Regions from separate parts of the Streptomyces sp. NPDC085932 genome, predicted to be linked through region 1. Evidence: riboswitches for the same ligand, from Rfam matches in the RefSeq annotation. Region 1 holds a riboswitch; the other holds the start of a gene.

The links. Region 1 has a riboswitch for S-adenosylmethionine ahead of ACIGAQ_RS13950 (aminotransferase class V-fold PLP-dependent enzyme). Riboswitches for the same ligand answer to the same signal wherever they lie in the genome.
Positions count from the first base shown of each region.
Region 2: another riboswitch for S-adenosylmethionine. It lies ahead of thrC (threonine synthase); the one in region 1 lies ahead of ACIGAQ_RS13950 (aminotransferase class V-fold PLP-dependent enzyme).

Region 1 covers NZ_JBITSJ010000002.1:1,055,468-1,066,761, forward strand. Annotated here, with positions in the region: gene ctaD (cytochrome c oxidase subunit I) at 1-1,050, shown strand, start outside; gene ACIGAQ_RS13910 (cytochrome c oxidase subunit 4) at 1,047-1,445, shown strand; gene ACIGAQ_RS13915 (Ig-like domain-containing protein) at 1,610-2,857, shown strand; gene ACIGAQ_RS13920 (hypothetical protein) at 2,864-3,265, opposite strand; gene ACIGAQ_RS13925 (heme-copper oxidase subunit III) at 3,411-4,031, shown strand; gene ACIGAQ_RS13930 (cytochrome c) at 4,112-4,924, shown strand; gene ACIGAQ_RS13935 (Rieske 2Fe-2S domain-containing protein) at 4,921-5,988, shown strand; gene ACIGAQ_RS13940 (cytochrome bc complex cytochrome b subunit) at 5,985-7,607, shown strand; gene trpD (anthranilate phosphoribosyltransferase) at 7,745-8,809, shown strand; SAM riboswitch class IV at 8,887-9,003, shown strand; gene ACIGAQ_RS13950 (aminotransferase class V-fold PLP-dependent enzyme) at 9,163-10,530, shown strand; gene ACIGAQ_RS13955 (glycerate kinase) at 10,485-11,294, opposite strand, start outside.
Region 2 covers NZ_JBITSJ010000007.1:427,682-438,975, forward strand. Annotated here, with positions in the region: gene groL (chaperonin GroEL) at 1-1,281, opposite strand, end outside; gene ACIGAQ_RS32055 (cold-shock protein) at 1,613-1,816, opposite strand; gene ACIGAQ_RS32060 (ubiquitin-like small modifier protein 1) at 2,273-2,548, opposite strand; gene thrC (threonine synthase) at 2,633-3,919, opposite strand; SAM riboswitch class I at 3,938-4,093, opposite strand; gene ACIGAQ_RS32070 (glucosyl-3-phosphoglycerate synthase) at 4,249-5,193, shown strand; gene ACIGAQ_RS32075 (trehalose-6-phosphate synthase) at 5,267-6,655, shown strand; gene otsB (trehalose-phosphatase) at 6,664-7,494, shown strand; gene ACIGAQ_RS32085 (DUF3263 domain-containing protein) at 7,511-7,780, opposite strand; gene ACIGAQ_RS32090 (extracellular solute-binding protein) at 7,816-9,069, opposite strand; gene ACIGAQ_RS32095 (ROK family protein) at 9,224-10,165, shown strand; gene nagA (N-acetylglucosamine-6-phosphate deacetylase) at 10,165-11,294, shown strand, end outside.

The DNA of each region.
Region 1 (11,294 bases):
GTCCTGGCCGCGGCCCTGTTCGCGCTGGAGGCGGACCGCAAGTTCGGCGCCCACGTCTTCGACTCCGCCAACGGCGGCGCACTGCTGTGGCAGCACCTGTTCTGGTTCTTCGGCCATCCAGAGGTGTACATCATCGCCCTGCCGTTCTTCGGCATCATCAGTGAGGTCATCCCGGTCTTCTCCCGCAAGCCGATGTTCGGCTACACGGGTCTGATCGGCGCGACCATCGCCATCGCGGGCCTGTCCGTGACCGTGTGGGCCCACCACATGTACGTCACCGGCGGTGTGCTGCTGCCGTTCTTCTCCTTCATGACGTTCCTCATCGCCGTCCCGACCGGTGTGAAGTTCTTCAACTGGATCGGCACGATGTGGAAGGGCTCGCTGTCCTTCGAGACCCCGATGCTCTGGGCCACCGGCTTCCTGATCACCTTCACCTTCGGTGGTCTGACCGGTGTCATCCTGGCCTCGCCGCCGATGGACTTCCACGTCTCCGACTCGTACTTCGTGGTGGCCCACTTCCACTACGTCGTCTTCGGTACCGTGGTGTTCGCGATGTTCTCCGGCTTCCACTTCTGGTGGCCGAAGTGGACCGGCAAGATGCTGGACGAGCGCCTGGGCAAGATCACGTTCTGGACGCTGTTCATCGGCTTCCACGGCACGTTCCTGGTCCAGCACTGGCTGGGCGCCGAGGGCATGCCGCGCCGTTACGCCGACTACCTGGCGGCCGACGGCTTCACCGCGCTGAACACGATCTCGACGATCAGCTCCTTCCTGCTCGGCATGTCGATCCTGCCGTTCTTCTACAACGTGTGGAAGACGGCCAAGTACGGCAAGCCGGTCGGCGTCGACGACCCGTGGGGCTACGGCCGCTCCCTGGAGTGGGCCACCTCCTGCCCGCCGCCGCGGCACAACTTCATCACCATGCCGCGGATCCGCAGTGAATCCCCGGCGTTCGACCTGCACCACCCGGAGATCGCCGCCCTCGACCAGCTCGAGAACGTGGGTCACGGCGACAAGGCTCTGGCTGGCGGCAAGGAGGCCGGCAAGTGAAGATCCAGGGCAAGATGTTCATGTGGCTGAGCGCGTTCGTGCTCGTCATGGCCATCGTCTACGGCATGTGGTCGAAGGAGCCGGCCGGTACCACGGCCCTCTTCCTGGCCTTCGGCCTGTGCATCATGATCGGCTTCTACCTGGGCTTCACGGCCAAGCGGGTGGACGTCGGCGCGCAGGACAACAAGGAGGCGGACGTCGCCGACGACGCCGGCGAGGTCGGGTTCTTCAGCCCGCACAGCTGGCAGCCGCTCTCCCTGGCCATCGGTGGCGCCCTGGCCTTCCTGGCCGTCGCCATCGGCTGGTGGCTGATGTACTTCTCGCTGCCGATCATCCTGATCGGCATCTGGGGCTGGGTCTTCGAGTACTACCGCGGTGAGAACCGCACCCAGTAGCACCGCACCGAGCGCCGCAGGGGCCCGGACACTCCGAGAGGAGCGTCCGGGCCCCTGTCCGTGTCAGGGGCCCGGCGCGCGGGCTCCTGCTTTCGACGCAATACATGTCACTCGTACGAGTCAGTCGGCGTGCCGCAGTTGACGCGGCTTCCTAGCGTGAGGCCATGAGCCACACAGCGATCTCCCGCCCCGCCGTCAGCTGCGCACTGCTGGTCATATCCCTCTGCGCGGGCGTCACCGCCTGCGGCTCCGACGGCAACCCCCTCTCCGCCCGGCCCTACGACGCGGCGGACCAGATCTCCTTCAACACCCCCGACGGCCACAAGAAGGCCGACCCGGACAAGCCTCTGGAAGTCGTCGCCGAGGACTCCGACGGACGCATCACCGACGTCACCGCCTACGACGCCTCAGGACGCCACGTGGCGGGCGAACTCGCCGCCGACGGGGGTCGCTGGCACAGCACCTCCCCGCTCGCCGCCAACGCCAGCTACACGGTCCGGGTGAGCACCGAGGACGAGGACGGAGCGCCCGGGCGCAAGGTCCTCACCTTCGACACCGGCAAGCCGGCCGCCAAGAAGCACTTGGACGTCAGCTTCGGCCCCAAGCAGGGCACCTACGGCGTCGGCCAGCCCCTCACCGCCGACCTGAGCCAGCCCGTCAAGGACAAGGCCCAGCGGGCCACCGTCGAACGCGCGCTCAAGGTCTCCTCCACCCCTGCCACGGACGGCGCCTGGCACTGGGTGGACGACAAGAAGCTCCACTACCGGCCGAAGGACTACTGGCCCGCCCACGCCACCGTCCAGGTCCGCAGCAACCTGGAGGGCATCAAGATCGGCGACCGCATGTGGGGCGGCAAGGCCGAGCCGCTGACCATCACCACGGCCGACAAGGTCGTCGCCGTCACGGACGCCGCGGCCCACCAGATGACCGTCTACAGGAACGACGAGGTCGTCCGCCAGATCCCGGTCACCACGGGCATGCCCGGCTACGACACCCGCAACGGCGTCAAGGTCGTCCTGGCCAAGGAGGGCACCGTCCGCATGACCAGCGCCAGCATCGGCGCCTCGGACTTCTACGACCTGATCGTCCACCACTCGGTCCGCGTCACCAACAGCGGCGAGTACGTCCATGCCGCCCCGTGGTCCGTGGGCTCCCAGGGCTACGCCAACGTCAGCCACGGCTGCACCGGCATGAGCACCGAGAACGCGGCCTGGTTCTACGAGAACATCCGCGAGGGCGACATCGTCAAGGTCGTCAACTCCGCCGGCGACTCGATGGCCCCCTTCGGCAACGGCTACGGCGACTGGAACCTCGACTGGTCGAGGTGGCGCACCGGCAGCGCCCTGGTCGGCGGCACGCCCGAGGGCCCCGCCCCGGTGGACAGGGCCCGGCTGCGCCCGCAGAGCGTCTAGCAGCCCTCAGGCGTTCAGAGCCGCCTTCTCCCGCAGCAGGGAGGCCAGGGCGGAGGCGAACTCCACCGGCTCCACCGGCAGCGTCACCGCCGCCTCCGCGCGGCTCCACGTGGCCAGCCACGCGTCCTGCGGCCGCCCGATCAGCAACAGCACCGGAGGGCAGTCGAAGACCTCGTCCTTGATCTGCCGGCAGACCCCCATGCCCCCCATGGGCACGGCCTCCCCGTCCAGCACGCAGACGTCGATCCCGCCCCGGTCCAGCTCCTTGATCACCGCCGCCGGGGTCGCGCACTCCACGAACTCCACCACAGGGACGTCCGGAGCCGGCCGTCGGCCGGTCGCGAGCCGCACCTGTTCGCGGGTGTTGGAGTCGTCGCTGTAGACCAGCACCGTGGCGGTCGGCTGCATTGTTCCTCCGTGGCGTCAGCGTCGTAAGGACAGGCCCGTTGGGCCGGATGCTACTCCCTTGAACACCACGTCAACACCGGTACGACCGGCTTAGACACTCCGAACGGCACCCCCCGGAGTGAGGGCGGGATAAGCGACCGACATAATGTCGGTCGTGGCGACAGCAACGACAGTAGAAACCGGGCACGCGCACCCGTCGGTCAACCGGCCGAACCTCACCAGCGTCGGAACCATCATCTGGTTGAGTTCCGAGCTGATGTTCTTCGCGGCCCTCTTCGCGATGTACTTCACCCTGCGATCGGTGACCGGTCCTGACTTCTGGCAGGAGAAGGCCGATGCCCTGAACTTCCCGTTCTCGGCGACGAACACCACGATCCTGGTGCTCTCCTCGCTCACCTGCCAGCTCGGCGTCTTCGCCGCCGAGCGCGGTGACGTGAAGAAGCTCCGGATGTGGTTCATCGTCACCTTCATCATGGGTGCGATCTTCATCGGCGGTCAGGTCTTCGAATACACCGAGCTGGTCAAGCACGAGGGCCTGTCCCTCTCGTCCGACCCGTACGGCTCGGTCTTCTACCTGACCACCGGCTTCCACGGCCTGCACGTGACGGGCGGTCTCATCGCCTTCCTGCTGGTCCTGGGCCGGACCTACGCGGCGCGGAGGTTCACCCACGAGCAGGCGACCGCCGCGATCGTCGTGTCCTACTACTGGCACTTCGTCGATGTCGTCTGGATCGGCCTCTTCGCCACGATCTACATGATCAAGTAGCCGGGCCCGCATCCGCCGCGCCCGACGAGGCGCGCATCCCAGAAGCATCGACGCAGAAGATCCTGACACCGGGGTAATCCGTGAAAAAGCTCTCCGCACGACGACGCCACCCGCTGGCGGCGCTCGTCGTCCTACTCCTCGCGCTGGCATGCACCGGGGGGCTGTACGCCGCGTTCGCACCCGCGAGCAAGGCGCAGGCCGACGAATCCGCCCAGTCCCTCACCATCGAGGAGGGCAAGAAGCTCTACTCGGTCGGCTGCGCCAGTTGCCACGGCACCGGCGGTCAGGGCACCTCCGACGGCCCGAGCCTGGTGGGTGTGGGCGCCGCGTCCGTCGACTTCCAGGTGGGCACGGGCCGCATGCCGGCCGCCACCTCCCAGGGCCCGCAGGTCCCGAAGAAGAAGAACATCTACACCCAGGCCGAGATCGACCAGCTCGCGGCGTACATCGCCTCCCTCGGCGCCGGTCCGGCCATCCCGACGGAGGACCAGTACAGCCCCGAGGGCGCCGACATCGCCAAGGGCGGTGAGCTCTTCCGGACGAACTGCGCGCAGTGCCACAACTTCACGGGCAAGGGTGGCGCCCTGACGCACGGCAAGTACGCGCCGAGCCTGGAGGGCGTCTCCGAAAAGCACATCTACGAGGCCATGCAGACCGGCCCGCAGAACATGCCGTCCTTCCCCGACACCACGCTGTCGGAGAAGAACAAGAAGGACATCATCGCGTACCTCGACGCGGTCAACAGCGAGAGGACCGAGAGCCCCGGTGGCCTCGAACTGGGCGGTCTGGGACCGGTCAGTGAGGGCCTCTTCGGCTGGATCTTCGGTCTCGGCGGACTGATCGCCGTCGCCGTGTGGGTCGCCGCCCGGACCGCAAAGGCCAAGAAGTCATGAGTAGCCAAGACATTCCAGAAGAGAACCTGCCTGCCGCGCAGTCCGCAGGACATGACGAGCACGGTGTGGTCAGCGTCGCGGACGAGAAGCACCCGTTCGCCGACCCCGGCCTGCCGCCCCACGAGCACCGGATCCAGGACGTCGACGAGCGGGCCGCCAAGCGGTCCGAGCGCTCGGTCGCCCTGATGTTCACGGTGTCGATGCTGGCCACCATCGCCTTCATCGCCGCGTTCGTGGCGATCCCGGTCGACAAGTCGGTCTACATCTTCCCGCTCGGCCACATCAGCGCCCTGAACTTCGCGCTGGGCATCACGCTCGGCATCGCGCTGTTCTGCATCGGCGCGGGCGCCGTCCACTGGGCGCGCACCCTGATGTCGGACGTGGAGATCGCCGACGAGCGCCACCCGATCGAGGCGGAACCCGAGGTGCGCGAGAAGGTCTTCGCGGACTTCAAGCAGGGCGCCAAGGAGTCCGCTCTCGGCCGCCGCAAGCTGATCCGCAACACCATGCTCGGCGCGCTCACGCTGGTGCCGCTCTCCGGTGTCGTGCTGCTGCGCGACCTCGGCCCGCTGCCCGGCGAGAAGCTCCGCCACACGCTGTGGTCCAAGGGCAAGCTGCTCGTGAACATGAACACGAACCAGCCGCTGCGTCCCTCGGACGTCGCGGTCGGTTCGCTGACCTTCGCCAAGCCCGAGGGCCTGGAGGAGCACAGCCACGAGTTCCAGAACGAGATCGCCAAGGCCGCCCTGATGATCGTCCGGATCCAGCCGGAGAACATCAAGGACAAGCGCGAGCTCGAGTGGTCGCACGAGGGCATCGTCGCGTACTCGAAGATCTGCACCCACGTCGGTTGCCCGATCTCCCTGTACGAGCAGCAGACGCACCACGTGCTCTGCCCCTGCCACCAGTCCACCTTCGACCTGTCCGACGGTGCCCGAGTGATCTTCGGTCCCGCCGGTCACGCCCTGCCGCAGCTGCGCATCGGCGTGAACGACGAGGGCTACCTCGAGGCGCTCGGCGACTTCGAAGAGCCCGTCGGTCCTGCCTTCTGGGAGCGCGGATGAGCAACAAGGACGACCGCCGCAAGGCGCCCGCCGGAGAGCGGGTCGCCGACTGGGCCGACGGCCGCCTGGGGATCTACTCCCTGGCCAAGGCCAACATGCGCAAGATCTTCCCGGACCACTGGTCCTTCATGCTGGGTGAGATCTGCCTCTACAGCTTCATCATCATCATCCTGACGGGTGTGTACCTGACGCTGTTCTTCCACCCGTCGATGAACGAGGTGGAGTACCACGGCAGTTACGTCCCGCTCCAGGGGCAGCTGATGTCGGAGGCGTTCGCCTCCACGCTGGACATCAGCTTCGACGTCCGCGGCGGTCTGCTCATCCGGCAGATCCACCACTGGGCGGCGATCATCTTCCTCGCCGGCATGTTCGTGCACATGATGCGCGTCTTCTTCACCGGCGCGTTCCGCAAGCCGCGCGAGATCAACTGGCTGTTCGGCTTCCTGCTGTTCGTCCTCGGCATGTTCACCGGTTTCACCGGCTACTCGCTCCCGGACGACCTGCTCTCCGGCACCGGTGTCCGCTTCACGCAGGGCGCGATCCTGTCCGTGCCGATCGTCGGCACGTACATCTCGATGTTCCTGTTCGGCGGGGAGTTCCCGGGCACCGACTTCGTCGCCCGGTTCTACTCGATCCACATCCTGCTGCTGCCGGGCATCATGCTCGGGCTCGTGGTCGGCCACCTGATCCTGGTCTTCTACCACAAGCACACGCAGTTCGCGGGTCCCGGACGCACCAACAAGAACGTCGTCGGCATGCCGCTGCTGCCGGTCTACATGGCCAAGGCCGGAGGCTTCTTCTTCCTGGTCTTCGGTGTCATCGCGGCCATCGCCGGCATTGCGACCGTCAACCCGATCTGGGTCCTGGGCCCCTACCGTCCCGACCAGGTGTCGACCGGTGCCCAGCCCGACTGGTACATGGGCTTCGCCGAGGGCCTGGTCCGCGCCATGCCGGGCTGGGAGATCAACTTCTGGGGTCACACGCTGGTCCTGGGCGTGTTCATCCCGCTGGTCCTGTTCGGCCTGTTCCTCGCGATCATCGCCCTGTACCCGTTCATCGAGTCCTGGGTCACCGGGGACAAGCGCGAGCACCACATCCTGGACCGCCCGCGCAACGCCCCGACGCGCACCGCCTTCGGTGTCGCCTGGGTCACCGGCTACATGATCATGCTGATCGGCGGTGGCAACGACATCGTCGCCACGCACTTCCACCTGTCGATCAACGCGGTCACCTGGTTCGTCCGGATCGGGTTCTTCGCCGGACCGGTCATCGCGTTCGTCATCACCAAGCGCATCTGCCTCGGCCTGCAGCGCCGGGACAAGGACAAGGTGCTGCACGGCCGCGAGTCGGGCATCATCAAGCGCCTGCCGCACGGTGAGTTCATCGAGGTGCACGAGCCGCTCAGCCAGGAGCAGATGTACACGCTCACGGCGCACGAGCAGTACCAGCCGGTCGAGCTCGGCCCGACGGTCGACGAGAACGGTGTCGAGCGCAAGGTGAAGGGCTCCGAGAAGCTGCGCGCCAAGCTCAGCGACGCCTACTACGGCGAGGGCGCCCAGATCCCGAAGCCCACCGTCGAGGAGTACCGGGAGATCACGAGCGGCCACGGCCACCACTGATCACTGCTTCGCCACGCCACACGAGGGCCCCGTCCGGTGTTCGGACGGGGCCCTTCGCGGTGCCCGGGGGCTGGATAGGGTGGACCTCGTTGAGATTCTCGTCCCGTAGTGCGGGACGCCTGACCCTGGAGCGGCTTATGAGCGCTGTGACCCCCGCTGGAGGCGACACCGCGGCGGGCCGCTCCTGGCCCCTGCTGTTGAACGGCCTGCTGGAAGGCCGGGACCTGACCGCCGACGACACCGCGTGGGCGATGGACCTGATCATGCGCGGCGAGGCGACGGACGCGCAGATCGCCGGGTTCGTCGTGGCACTGCGCGCCAAGGGCGAGACCGTCGAGGAGATCGCCGGCTTCGTCCGGGCGATGTACGCGCACGCCAACGTCATCGAGGTGCCCGGGCCCGCGGTCGACATCGTCGGCACGGGCGGCGACGGCGCCAAGACCGTCAACATCTCCACCATGTCGGCGATCGTCGTCGCCGGCACGGGCGCCAAGGTGGTCAAGCACGGCAACCGCGCCGCCTCCTCCGCGTCCGGGGCCTCGGACGTCCTGGAGAAGCTCGGCGTCAACCTGGAGCTGCCGACGCACCGGGTGGCTGCGGTGGCCGAGGAGGCCGGGATCACCTTCTGCTTCGCGGCGAAGTTCCACCCGTCGATGCGGTACGCGGGCGCGGCCCGCGGGCAGTTGGGCATCCGCACCATCTTCAACGTCCTCGGCCCGCTGACCAATCCCGCGAAGGTCCGGGCCCAGGCGGTCGGCGTGGCGGATCCGCGCATGGCGCCGATCGTCGCCGGGGTCTTCGCCGAGCGCGGCCACTCCTCCCTGGTCTTCCGCGGCGACGACGGTCTCGACGAGCTGACCACCACGGCCACCTCCCGGGTCTGGATCGTCCGCGACGGCAAGGTGACCGAGGAGGCCTTCGACCCGCGCGACGTCGGTCTGGAACTGGTTCCGGTGGAGGCCCTGCGCGGCGCGGACGCGTCCTACAACGCCGAGGTCGCCCGCCGCCTGCTGGACGGCGAGAAGGGCCCGGTGCGGGACGCGGTGCTGCTGAACTCGGCGGCGGCGCTGGTGGCGCTGGAGCCGGGCACGGGCACCGTGGCCGAGCAGATCGGCGCCGGCATGGCCAGGGCGGCGGAGGCGATCGACTCGGGCGCCGCCAAGCGGACCCTGGAGCGGTGGGTGGCCGCCAGCAACGCGTAGCCGGGCACGACGTGCGGCGTCCCGCGATCCGGACCCGGGTTGCGGGACGCCGATCTTTTCGCGTACGTTCCTGGGCAGGTCATGAGTGACAGTCATGAGGCCCCGGCCGACTGTCCGGCAACCCTCCGTCCGTGGCGGGGTGCCCCGGGTGAAGACCAGGCCGCAGGCAGCGAGGTCTGCGGCAAGCGCGGACCCCTCGCGATACCAGGGGTCCTGGTCGTCGAGGAGTTCTCCGTGAGTCAGCGAATGCGATAGGGCCGCAGAGCCCCGCCTCCGCATCCCCTCTTCCTTCACCCCCCGCTGCCGGCCCATGGGCGCGCGGGTGGATTCACCTGATCTCACGGGAGTTCCCCATGTCCGTCTCCACCGTTGCCGCAGACCAGTCCGTTTGTGCCCCGCTGCCCGTTCTGGGGCGGGATGTCACCGTGCCGCTGGTGACCGGTGGCGAGGTCACCTACGCCGCGCTCGACTACGCCGCCAGCGCCCCGGCGCTCCAGCGGGTCTGGGACGACGTCGCCGCCTACGCGCCCTACTACGGCAGCGTCCACCGGGGCGCCGGGTACCTGTCCCAGCTGTCCACCGACCTGTTCGAGAACGCCCGCCGGACCGCCGCGGAGTTCCTCGGCTGCCGCGCCGACGACCAGGTCGTCTTCACCCGCTCCACCACCGACTCCCTCAACCTCCTCGCCGCCGCCCTGCCGGAGGACTGCCGGGTGTTCGTGTTCGAGACCGAGCATCACGCCTCCCTGCTGCCCTGGCGCGACGCCCGCGTCACGTACCTCGACGCCCCGCGCAGTCACCACGAGGCCGTCGAGACCCTGGAGCGCGCCCTCGCCGGCCGGGAGCCTCACGGGCCGGCCCTGGTCTGCGTCACCGGCGCCTCGAACGTCACCGGCGAGCTGTGGCCGGTACGGGAACTCGCGGCCGCGGCGCACGCCCACGGCGCCCGGATCGTGCTGGACGCCGCCCAGCTGGCCCCGCACCACCCGGTGTCCGTCGCGGACCTCGACGTCGACTGGGTCGCCTTCTCCGGGCACAAGCTGTACGCGCCCTTCGGCTCCGGCGTCCTGGCCGGGCGGGCCGACTGGCTGCGCGAGGCCGAGCCGTACCTCGCGGGCGGCGGCGCCTCCCGGAAGGTCACGCGCCGCGCGGACGGGGGCGTGGACGTGGAGTGGCACGAGAGCGCCGCCCGCCACGAGGCCGGCTCCCCGAACGTCATCGGCGCCTACTCCATCGCCTCCGCCTGCAAGGCCCTCACCGAGGCCGGCTTCGATGCGCTGGTCGCCCGGGAGCGGTACCTGATCGAGCAGGTGCGCGCGGGGCTCGCCGAGGTGCCCGAGGTGCGGATCCTGTCCCTCTTCGGGGACGACGCCCCGCGCGTCGGCGTGATCTCCTTCGTCGTGGAGGGCTGGAACAGCTCCCACTTCGCCGCCGCCCTCTCCGCCGAGTACGGCATCGGCGTACGCGACGGGCTGTTCTGCGCCCATCCGCTGGTGCGCACGCTGCTGGGCAGCGACCCGCAGACGCAGGGCGAGTGCGGGGCGCCCGAGGCCGCGCCGGGGGAGAAGTCGCTCAACGCCATCCGGGTCAGCTTCGGCGCCGGCACGCCCGACGAGCACGTGGAGCGGTTCGTGCGGGCCGTGCGCGAGCTCGTAGCGGACGGGGCGCAGTGGAACTACCGCACGGAGGACGGGCGGTGCGTGCCGGACACCTCCGCGTGAAGGGCCCGGCCGGCGGACGCCGGTAGCCGGGCGCCCAGGACGATCATCCGCAGGGCCCGTTCAGTGGCGTCGGTGAGCAGCTCGTTCGCCCGCAGCAGCGCCTCCGCCAGCTCCATGGGGCCGGGCAGGATGCCGTGGCAGGCGTCCACGCCCGGCACCTGGTGCGCGCCCTCGCCGAGGGTGCCGGCCAGGGCGAGGACCGGGCGGCCGTACAGCTTCGCCCGGCGTGCCACCTCGGCCGGGACCTTGCCGCGCGGCGTCTGGTGGTCCAGGGCGCCCTCCGCGGTGACGACCAGGTCGGCGCGGGCCAGCCGGGCGTCCAGGTCGAGGTGGTCCAACAGCACGTCGAAGCGGGGCAGGAGCCGGGCGCCCAGGGCGGCGAGCCCGGCCCCCAGCCCGCCGGAGGCTCCCGTCCCCGGGCCGGTGCGCAGCTCGGTGCCCGGCACGGCGGCGTCCCGGGTGAGGACGAACGCCCAGTTCTCCAGGGCCGCCGACAGCTCTTCCACCTGCGCGGGCGTCGCCCCCTTCTGCGGCCCGAAGACCCGGGCCACGCCCCGCTCGCCGCACAGCACGTTGTACGGGTTGCAGGCGACGAGGAGTTCCACGTCCACGAGCCGGGGATCGAGGCCGGTGGGGTCGACGCGGTGCAGCCGGGTCAGCTCCCGGCCGCCGCGGGGGAGTTCGCGGCCCTGCTCGTCCAGCAGCCGGGCGCCCAGCGCCTGCAGCGCGCCCGCGCCGCCGTCACAGGTGCCCGAGTCCCCGCA
Region 2 (11,294 bases), on a different contig from region 1:
CAGCTTCTCGAAGACCTGGGAGGCCTGCAGCAGGGCCACGCCACCACCGGCGACGATGCCCTCCTCGACGGCCGCCTTGGCGTTGCGCACGGCGTCCTCGATGCGGTGCTTGCGCTCCTTGAGCTCCACCTCGGTGGCGGCACCGGCCTTGATGACCGCGACACCGCCGGCGAGCTTCGCCAGGCGCTCCTGCAGCTTCTCGCGGTCGTAGTCCGAGTCGCTGTTCTCGATCTCGGCGCGGATCTGGTTCACGCGACCCTGGACCTGGTCGGCGGAGCCGGCACCGTCGACGATGGTGGTCTCGTCCTTGGTGATGACGACCTTGCGGGCCTTGCCCAGCAGGTCGAGCGTGGCGTTCTCCAGCTTGAGGCCGACCTCCTCGGAGATCACCTCGCCGCCGGTGAGGATGCCGATGTCCTGCAGCATCGCCTTGCGGCGGTCGCCGAAGCCCGGGGCCTTGACGGCGACGGACTTGAAGGTGCCGCGGATCTTGTTGACGACCAGGGTCGACAGGGCCTCGCCCTCGACGTCCTCGGCGATGATCAGCAGCGGCTTGCCCGACTGCATGACCTTCTCCAGGAGCGGGAGCAGGTCCTTGACGTTGGAGATCTTGGAGTTGGCGATCAGGATGTACGGGTCGTCGAGGACGGCCTCCATACGCTCCATGTCGGTGGCGAAGTACGCCGAGATGTAGCCCTTGTCGAAGCGCATACCCTCGGTGAGCTCCAGCTCCAGACCGAAGGTCTGGGACTCCTCGACGGTGATGACGCCTTCCTTGCCGACCTTGTCCATGGCCTCGGCGATGAGCTCGCCGATCTGGGTGTCGGCGGCGGAGATGGAGGCCGTGGAGGCGATCTGCTCCTTGGTCTCGACGTCCTTCGCCTGCTCCAGCAGGGCGGCGGAGACGGCCTCGACGGCCTTCTCGATACCGCGCTTGAGGGCCATCGGGTTGGCACCGGCGGCCACGTTGCGCAGACCCTCGCGCACCAGGGCCTGGGCGAGGACGGTCGCCGTGGTCGTACCGTCACCGGCGACGTCGTCCGTCTTCTTGGCGACTTCCTTGACCAGCTCGGCGCCGATCTTCTCGTACGGGTCCTCGAGCTCGATCTCCTTGGCGATGGAGACACCATCGTTGGTGATCGTGGGCGCGCCCCACTTCTTCTCGAGGACGACGTTGCGGCCCTTGGGGCCGAGCGTCACCTTCACGGCGTCCGCGAGCTGGTTCATGCCGCGCTCGAGGCCGCGCCGCGCCTCCTCGTCGAACGCGATGATCTTGGCCATGTGAAGTGGTCCCTCCAGGACTGGGGGTGATTACTTCGGACCGCGCCCGCGCCCGCGACGGACGGCCCCCGACCGGTGGTTCCTTGCCCCACCTGGTCCGTGGCCTCACCGACCCGGTCCTTACGTTGTCACTCTCACCTTCAGAGTGCTAACGCAATGATTAGCACTCGGGCATGGCGAGTGCAAGCGCCTCCCCGGGATCGGGCCGGTGCGTCAGCCACCCGCGAACACCCCCCGGCACCCCCTGCGAACAGGCCGAAGGGCCCGCATCCCGGGGGATGCGAGCCCTTCTGAGAAGACCGGTCGCTTGCGCGTTGGTCGTGGTGCGCGTTCAGGCGGTGACGCGAACCATGTCGGCCTGCGGGCCCTTCTGGCCCTGCGAGATCTCGAACTCGACCCGCTGGCCCTCTTCCAGGGTGCGGTAGCCGTCCATCTGGATCGCGCTGTAGTGGACGAAAACATCCGCACCACCGTCGACCGCGATGAAGCCGTACCCCTTCTCCGCGTTGAACCACTTGACGGTGCCCTGAGCCATGCCTAACTCCCCTATTACTGGCCCTTGCACAGATCCACACTTCGCGGACCCGGGTCAGACCTCACCCCCCACGGTTGGGGGCGTGCGCCGGAACGCGTCGACCGCGGCTGAATGTATCTGTCCAACTGCCGTCTGCAACAGGTCAATCGGACGAGAATTCTGGACGCGCAGGGTCCGGAATGTGGGGAGAATTCGCCCGAATTCAGGGCAAGTCGGGCCACACAAAATGCGCAAAAGCCGCGAAAGACAAGCACACTTTGGCTACATCTTGTCGGGCTCGCGGCAGGAATTCAGGGTTCCGATCAGGGGATCGGGATCGCGTTCCCCAACTGTACCGCGCTCAATCACACAGAATTGCCCCCTCCGCTTCTCTCACGGTGGGGGCAATTCGATGAACTCTCCGTGACCGGCATTACTCCAGGTAACAATCAAGCCGGTCGACCGGTCGGGACGGGCTCAGCCCCCGGCGACGGCCGGGATGATCGACACGCCGGCACCGTCCGGGGTGGCCGTCTCCAGCCCCTGCTCGAACCGCACGTCGTCGTCGTTCACGTACACGTTGACGAACCGGCGCAGCTTCCCCTGGTCGTCCAGCACGCGCGCGGCGATCCCGGTGTGGTTCTTCTCCAGATCGGCGATGACCTCGCCCAGGGTCGCCCCCTCGGCGGCGACCTCGGCCTGCCCGCCGGTGTAGGTGCGCAGGATGGTGGGGATGCGAACGGTGACGCTCATGACTTCAAAACCTCCGGTTGGTGACGAACCCAGGGGCGCGGGGAACTGCGCGAACAACCCCCACCGGCCCGCAGATGGCAACGATCAGACGAGCCCGGCCTCGCGGAACGACTCCAGGCTGGGCCGAATGGTCGCCGTGAGCCCCGTGCCCGCCACCGCGTCCAGCGTCTTCAGACCGTCCCCGGTGTTGAGCACCACAGTCGTCTTCGACGGATCCAGCAGCCCGCCCTCGATCAGCTTCCTGGTGACACCCACGGTCACCCCACCGGCGGTCTCCGCGAAGATCCCCTCGGTCCTGGCAAGGACCTTGATCGCGTCGACGACCTGCTCGTCCGTCACGTCCTCCACCGCACCGCCCGTGCGCCGCGCGATGTCCAGCACGTACGGCCCGTCCGCCGGGTTGCCGATCGCCAGCGACTTGGCGATCGTGTCCGGCTTCTGCGGCCGCACCACGTCGTGCCCGGCCTTGAACGCCGTCGACACCGGCGAGCAGCCGAGCGCCTGCGCGCCGAAGATCTTGTAGGGCCTGTCCTCGACGAGCCCGAGCTTGATCAGCTCCTGGAGCCCCTTGTCGATCTTCGTGAGCTGCGAGCCGGAGGCGATCGGCACCACGATCTGGTCGGGCAGCCGCCAGCCGAGCTGCTCGCAGATCTCGTACGCCAGCGTCTTGGAGCCCTCGGCGTAGTACGGCCGCAGGTTGACGTTGACGAAGCCCCAGCCCTCGCCGGCCGGGTCGCCGATCAGCTCGGAGCAGAAGCGGTTCACGTCGTCGTAGTTGCCCTCGATGCCGACGAGCTCGCCGCCGTAGACCGCGGCCATGACGACCTTGCCCTGCTCCAGGTCGTGCGGGATGAACACGCAGGAGCGGAAGCCGGCGCGGGCCGCTGCGGCACCCACCGCACCGGCCAGGTTGCCGGTGGAGGAGCAGGAGAGGGTGGTGAAACCGAAGGCGCGGGCGGCCTCCAGGGCCTGCGCGACGACGCGGTCCTTGAAGGAGTGCGTCGGGTTGCCGGAGTCGTCCTTGACGAAGAGCTTGCCGGCGTCGACGCCCAGCTCGCGCGCGAGGTTGTCGGCCTGGACGAGCTTGGTCCAGCCCGGGTTGAGGTTCGGCTTGTCCGCCACGTCGGCCGGGACCGGCAGCAGGGGGGCGTAACGCCAGATGTTCGCGGGGCCCGCTTCGATCTTCTTGCGCAGCTCCTCGGTGTCGTAGGCCGAGAAGTCGTAGGCGATCTCCAGCGGGCCGAAACACTCCTCGCAGGCGAAGACCGGGCCGAGGGGCACGCGGTGACCGCACTCGCGGCAGCTCAGGGCGGCGGCCGGGCCGAGGTCTACGGTGGAGTTCGTGGTGCTTGCAACAGTCTGCACAGCCATGTGAGGCGAGGCCCTTTCTCCTCATCTTCCTCACGACGCATCTCGCCGTGAGACGGATTTGGCACCTTCCCTAGCCGGGAGCCTCGCGCTGTGGTCGCCAGTGACCTACGAGAACCGACTGGAGGGTTGCCGGGGCTTCATCGGGCCGTTTCCCTCTGCCCCTCTGGATGAGCTGTATGTGGTTGTGAACGACGGCCGACCCCGGACATGCGATGGTCACCCGCGTTGTTCAAGACTGTAACCGACGACCAGGACAGTTGAGATAGTCGTCCGAACCGCGAGACGCGTCACATTCCGTCCCGCCGAGAGAACGCTAAGGAGCCGCCACGGTGCTGGAAGAAGTCGAGCGCTGGCTGAGCACCCGTTCCTGGTCCGCGAACGAACGCCCGCTCCACCGGATCATGGCAGCCAAGCAGCGCACGGGCCGCACGGTCAGTGTGGTGCTGCCCGCGCTGAACGAGGAGGAGACGGTCGGCGACATCGCCTCCGTCATCCGGCACGACCTGATGCTCCAGGTCCCGCTCGTCGACGAGCTCGTCGTCGTGGACTCGGGATCGACCGACCGCACCGCCCAGGTGGCCGCCGCGGCGGGCGCGACGGTGGCGCACCGCGACGCGATACTCCCGCGCGTCCCGGCCGTGCGCGGCAAGGGCGAGGTGCTGTGGCGCTCGCTGCTCGTCACGCGCGGCGACATCGTCTGCTTCATCGACGCGGACCTGCGGGACTTCTCGTCCGACTTCGTCTCGGGGATCGTCGGCCCGCTGCTGACCGACCCGGACGTGCACCTGGTCAAGGGCATGTACGACCGGCCCCTGGGCGGTGCCGCCGGGCAGGGCGGCCGGGTCACGGAGCTGATGGCGCGCCCGCTGCTCAACATGCACTGGCCGCAGCTGGCCGGGTTCGTGCAGCCGCTGGGCGGGGAGTACGCGGCCCGCCGCTCGCTCCTCGAACAGCTGCCGTTCCCCGTCGGCTACGGGGTCGAACTGGGCATGCTGGTCGACGCCCTGCACCTGGTGGGCCTGGACGCCCTCGCCCAGGTGGACGTCGGGGTGCGCAAGCACCGGCACCAGGACGGGCAGGCGCTGGGCCGGATGGCCGCCGAGATCTACCGCACCGCGCAGCTGCGGCTGGCCCGGGGGCATCTGATCCGGCCGTCCCTGACCCAGTTCGAGCGGGGCGGGGACGGCTTCGAGCCGCGCACGTACTCCGTCGACACCGAGGAACGTCCGCCGATGGTGGAGATCGCCGAGTACCAGGCACGGAAGGCGGCCTGACCGGGGCCGTTTTCGGCCGGACGCGGCAAGTCCGTACGTTTGAGCGTTTACAGGCCGGGCTAGGTTGAGGCCTATGGGTTCGACGCACGGTTCTGCACGGGTACTGGTGGCCTCCAATCGGGGCCCGGTCTCCTACACGGTCGGTGAGGACGGTTCGCTGGACGCCAAGCGGGGCGGCGGCGGGCTGGTCTCGGGGCTCTCCGCGATCGGCTCGGACGCGGACGCGCTGTGGGTGTGCTCCGCGCTGTCCGACGGCGACCGGGAGGCGGTCCGGCGCGGGGCCGGCGAGGACGGCGTGCGGATGCTGGACATCCCGGCCGACGTGCACGCCGACGCCTACAACGGCATCGCCAACTCGGTGCTGTGGTTCGTGCACCACATGCTCTACCAGACGCCGCTGGAGCCGGTCTTCGACGCGGAGTTCCGGCGCCAGTGGGCGTCGTACGAGACGTACAACCGGGCGTTCGCCGAGGCGCTGGCCGAGGAGGCGGCGCAGGGCGCGGTGGTCGTGGTGCAGGACTACCACCTGACGCTGGTGCCGGGCATGCTGCGCGAGCTGCGCCCGGACCTGAGGATCGGCCACTTCTCGCACACGCCGTGGGCGCCGCCCGAGTACTTCCGGATGCTGCCGGACGACGTGGCCGGGCAGGTGCTGCGCGGCATGCTCGGCGCGGACCGGCTGGGCTTCCTGACCCAGCGCTGGGCGGACGCGTTCACCGCGTGCGCCGAGCGGTTCGCTGGCGGGCTCGGCGGCACGCGCATCGGCGTGCACGGGCTGGGCGCCGACGCGGACTTCCTGCGCGAGCGCGCGCACCGGCCGGACGTCGAGGAGCGGATGGCCGCGCTGCGCGAGGAGATCGGCGAGGGCCGCCGCACCATCGTCCGGGTCGACCGCACCGAGCTGTCGAAGAACATCGTGCGCGGCCTGCTGGCCTACCGGCGGCTGCTCCAGGCCCACGGCGAGTGGCGCGAACGCGTGGTGCACGTCGCCTTCGCCTACCCCTCGCGGCAGGACCTCGCCGTGTACCGGGACTACACGGCCGAGGTGCAGCGCCTGGCGGACGAGATCAACGCCGAGTTCGGCACACCGGGCTGGACGCCGGTCGTGCTGCACGTCAAGGACGACTTCGCCCGCTCCCTGGCCGCCTACCGGCTGGCCGACGTGGCTCTGGTCAACCCCATCCGCGACGGCATGAACCTGGTCGCCAAGGAGGTCCCGGTGGTCTCCGACGCGGGCTGCGCGCTGGTGCTGTCCCGGGAGGCCGGGGCGCACGAGGAGCTCGGCGAGGACGCGATCACGGTCAACCCCTACGACATCACGGGCACGGCCGCGGCCCTGCACGAGGCGCTGTCGATGCGCCCGGAGGAGCGGGCCGAGCGCGGCAAGCGCCTCGCGGCGGCGGCCACGGCCCTGCCGCCGGCGCGGTGGTTCGTGGACCAGCTGGAAGCGCTGAAGGGATGAGCGGCCCGATGCCCACGGCGCAGCCGTTGCCCACGCCCACCACGAAGGCGGGCCTGGAGGGCCTGGACGCCCTGCTCGCCCGCCCCGGCAAGGCCCTGATCGCCCTGGACTTCGACGGGACGCTCGCGCCGATCGTCGCCGACCCGGAGTTGGCCCGGGCCCACGCGGACGCCGTGCCCGCCCTGGCCGCGCTCGCCCCGGAGGTCGCCACCGTCGCGGTGATCACCGGCCGGCCGGCCGCGGTCGCCGTGCGCAACGGCGCCTTCGCGGGCGTGCCCGGCCTGGAGCACCTCGTCGTCCTCGGCCACTACGGCGCCGAGCGGTGGGACGCCCGCAGCGGCGAGGTCAGCACCCCCGAGCCGCCCCCGGGTGTGGCGGCCGTCCGCGCCGAGCTGCCCGGGCTGCTCGACGGGACCGGGACCTTCGTCGAGGACAAGGGCCGGGCCGTGGCCGTGCACACCCGCCGGGCCCCCGACCCGCAGGCCGCCTTCGAGGCCCTGCGCGCGCCGCTGACCGAGCTGGCGCAGCGGCACGGCCTGATCGTCGAGCCCGGCCGCATGGTCCTGGAACTGCGCCCGCCCGGCATGGACAAGGGCGTCGCCCTGCGCGCCCTCGCCCGGGAGATCGGCGCCGAGTCCGTCCTCTACGCCGGGGACGACCTCGGCGACCTGCCCGCCTACGGGGCCGTGGACGCCCTGCGCGCGGAGGGCACCCCGGGTCTGCTGGTGTGCAGCGGCAGCGACGAGGTGACCGAGCTGCGGGAACGGGCGGACGTGGTGGTGGACGGCCCCGAGGGCGTCGTGGCGCTGCTGCGCGAGCTGGCCGGCCGGCTGGGCTGAGCCCGCCCGCGCCTGGTCAGCGTTCCGACCGGCGCCGCTCCCGTATCCGCCGCAGCCGGTTGACCGTCACCGGATCGTGGGCCAGGGCCCGCGGGTCGTCCAGCAGGGCGTTGAGGAGCTGGTAGTAGCGCACGGGTGCCAGGCCCAGTTCCTCGCGCACGGCCCGCTCCTTCGCGCCCGGCCCGGGAAAGCCGCGGCGCTCCAGCGCGAGGATGTCCCGCTCCCTGCGCCCGAGCCCCCCGTCGTCCCGGCCGGCGCCCCGGTCCTCGCCCGTCTCCTCGTCCATGGACCGCACCGTAACGCCCGCCACCGACAGCGGGACTACTCCGCGCTCTCGGCGCGGACCGCCGCCGCCTGGAGGTGGCCGAGGACGCCCGTGGGGCTGCCGCCCGGGGCGACGGCCTTGCCGATCTGCGTCTTGACCTGGGCGCTGACGTCGGCCCATGAGGTCTTGCCCACCGGGTACAGCTCCGAGGACAGCAGCTGCTCCAGGAACGGCCTGAGGTGCTTGTCCCGGTCGGCGGCGGTCATGGTCGCGGACGCGGAGGCGGTGACGGGCAGCAGGTCGTACTCGCGGGAGAACGCCAGCACGTTCTTCTCGCTGTAGACGAAGTCGAGGAAGTCGCCGATCTGGTCGCGGTGGCCGTTCTCGCGGAAGGCCATCATCCAGTCGGCCACGCCGAGCGTGGACTTGCTCGGGCCCTCCTTGCCGGGCATGGGCACCATGCCGTACTTCACGCCCTTGTCCCCGGCCATCTTCATCAGCGAGGGGTGGCCGTTGAGCATGCCGACCTGGCCCTTGGCGAAGGCGGCGAACGCGTCGGCCCGGTTGAGCTCGCCCGGCGCGACCGGTCCGGTCAGGTCCTTGCCGACCAGTTCGTCCTTCAGCCAGGAGAAGGTCTCGATGTTCTCCGGGGAGTCGATGCCGTAGCTGTCGACGCTGTCGGTGTAGCCGCCCCCGCCGCTGAGCATCCACTGCATCGTCTCGGCCTGCGCCTCCTCGGGGCCGAGGGGCAGCGCGTAGGGGTACTTCACGCCCTCGGCCTTGAGCGCCTCGGCGGCCTCGGCCAGGTCGTCCCAGCTCTCGGGCGGGGTGACACCGGCCTTGGCGAAGAGGGTCTTGTTGTAGAAGAGCACGCGGGTGGAGGAGGCGAACGGCATGCCGTACTGCACGCCCTTGACCTGGCCCGCGGAGGCCAGCTGCCCGACGAAGTCGGCCTGCACGGGTATGGAGAGCAGCTCGTCCGCCTTGTAGAGCTGGTTCTGCGCCGCGTAGTCCGCGTACGCGCCGATCTGCGCCATGTCCGGCGCCTCACCGGCCGAGACCATCTCCCGGACCTTGCGGTCGACGTCGTTCCAGGAGTGGACGCTGACCTCGATCGTGACGTCCGGGTGCTCGGCCTCGTACTCCTCGACGAGCTTGTCCCAGTACTTCTTCGAGCTGTTGGCCGCGCTGTCGCCGTAGTCGGCGGCGACCAGCTTCAGGGTGACGTCCCCCGAGCCGCCCGTGACACCGCAGCCGCCGAGGACCGCCGTCATGCCCAGTGCGGACGCCACCGCGATCGTTCCTGCCATTCGCCGACGCTGCACCGCTGCTCTTCCCCAACCCTGGCGTCCCGCACCGCACTCCGGCCCGTCCGCCACCCGAAACTTTTCGATATCCGGATTAAGGTCTACACCACGTGAGTGGACTAGACCTCTTGCGGGTCCCCGGGTCACACTGTTCTCCGTGAGACATGTCATCGCCCTCGACGTGGGCGGCACCGGGATGAAAGCCGCCCTGACCGGGCCGGAGGGCGAGGTCCTGCACCGCGCCCGTCGGGCCACCGGGCGCGCCGAGGGACCGGACGCCGTCGTCGCCGGCATCCTCGACTTCGCCGCCGAGCTGCGCGCCTACGGCACCGAGCAGCTCGGCACGCCCGCGTCCGCCGCCGGCGTGGCCGTCCCCGGCATCGTCGACGAGGCCGAGGGCACCGCCGTCTACGCCGCCAACCTCGGCTGGCGCGACGTCCCGCTGCGCGGCCTGCTGGCGGAGCGGCTGGGCATCCCGGTCGCCCTCGGGCACGACGTGCGCACCGGCGGCCTCGCCGAGGGCCGGGTCGGAGCGGGCCGGGGCGCCGACCGCTTCCTGTTCGTGGCGCTGGGCACCGGCATCGCCGGCGCGATCGGCGTCGACGGCCGGGTGGAGGCGGGCGCCCACGGCTTCGCGGGCGAGATCGGCCACATCGTCGTACGCCCCGGCGGCGCCCCCTGCCCGTGCGGCCAGCGCGGCTGCCTGGAGCGCTTCGCCTCGGCCGCGGCCGTGAGCGAGGCCTGGGCGGCCGCCTCCGGCTCCCCGGGCGCGGACGCGGCGGACTGCGCCAAGGCCGTGGACGCCGGCGACCCCCGCGCCCTCGCGGTCTGGCAGCAGGCCGTGGACACCCTGGCCGACGGTCTGGTCACGGCCCTGACCCTGCTGGACCCGCGCACGCTGATCATCGGCGGTGGTCTCGCGGAGGCGGGGGACACCCTGTTCACACCCCTGCGGGAAGCGATCCGCAGCCGCATCACCTTCCAGAAGCAGCCGTCACTCGTCCCGGCGGCCCTCGGGGACGGTGCCGGCTGTCTGGGGGCGGGCCTGCTGGCCTGGGATCTTCTGGCATCGACCGACCGTACGGAGGTAACGCCCTGATGGCAGCCCACCCAGGGGCGCGGGGAACTGCGCGACCAGCCACCCACCACCCGCACCCCGCCACGGCCGACCGCCCCACGGTCCTGACCGGCGCGACCGTGGTCCTCCCCACAGGAACCGTCGAGAACGGCCGGCTGGCCGTCGACGGCACCCGCATCACCGCCACCGCCCCCGAAGACGCCCACGCCATCGACGCCACCGGCCACTACGTGGTCCCCGGCTTCGTCGACCTCCACAACCACGGCGGCGGCGGAGCCTCCTTCACCTCCGGCTCGGTCGACGACATCCTCAAGGGCATCCACACCCACCGCCTGCACGGCACGACCACCCTGGTCGCCTCCACCGTCACCGGCGACATGGACTCCCTCGCCCGCCGCGCGGGTCTGCTCAGCGAACTCGCCGAGCAGGGCGAGATCGCCGGCATCCACTTCGAGGGACCGTTCATCTCCCCCTGCCGCAAGGGCGCCCACTCCGAGGAACTGCTGCGCGACCCGCACCCCGCGGAGGTCCGCAAGCTGATCGACGCCGCCCGGGGCCGGGCCAAGATGGTGACGCTGGCCACCGAGCTGCCCGGCGGCCTGGACTCCGTGCGTCTCCTGGCCGACCACGGCGTCATCGCCGCCGTCGGCCACACGGACGCGACCTACGAGCAGACGGTCCAGGCCATCGACGCGGGCGCCACGGTCGCCACGCACCTGTTCAACGCGATGCCGCCGCTCGGCCACCGCTCCCCCGGCCCGATCACCGCGCTGCTGGAGGACGAGCGGATCACGGTCGAGCTGATCAACGACGGCACGCACCTGCACCCGGCCGCCCTCCAGCTGGCCTTCCACCACGCGGGCGCCCACCGGGTCGCCTTCATCACGGACGCGATGGACGCGGCCGGCTTCGGCGACGGGCGCTACTGGCTGGGCCCCCTGGAGGTGGAGGTCGCCGACGGCGTGGCCCGCCTGCTGGCGGACGGCACGATCGCCGGTTCGACCCTCACGCTGGACCGGGCCTTCCAGCGGGCGGTCACCGTCGACGGCCTGTCCGTCGAGGACGCCGTGACGGCGCTGTCGGCCACCCCGGCCCGCCTGCTCGGCCTGGACGACACGATCGGCTCACTGGAGCCCGGGAAATCCGCCGA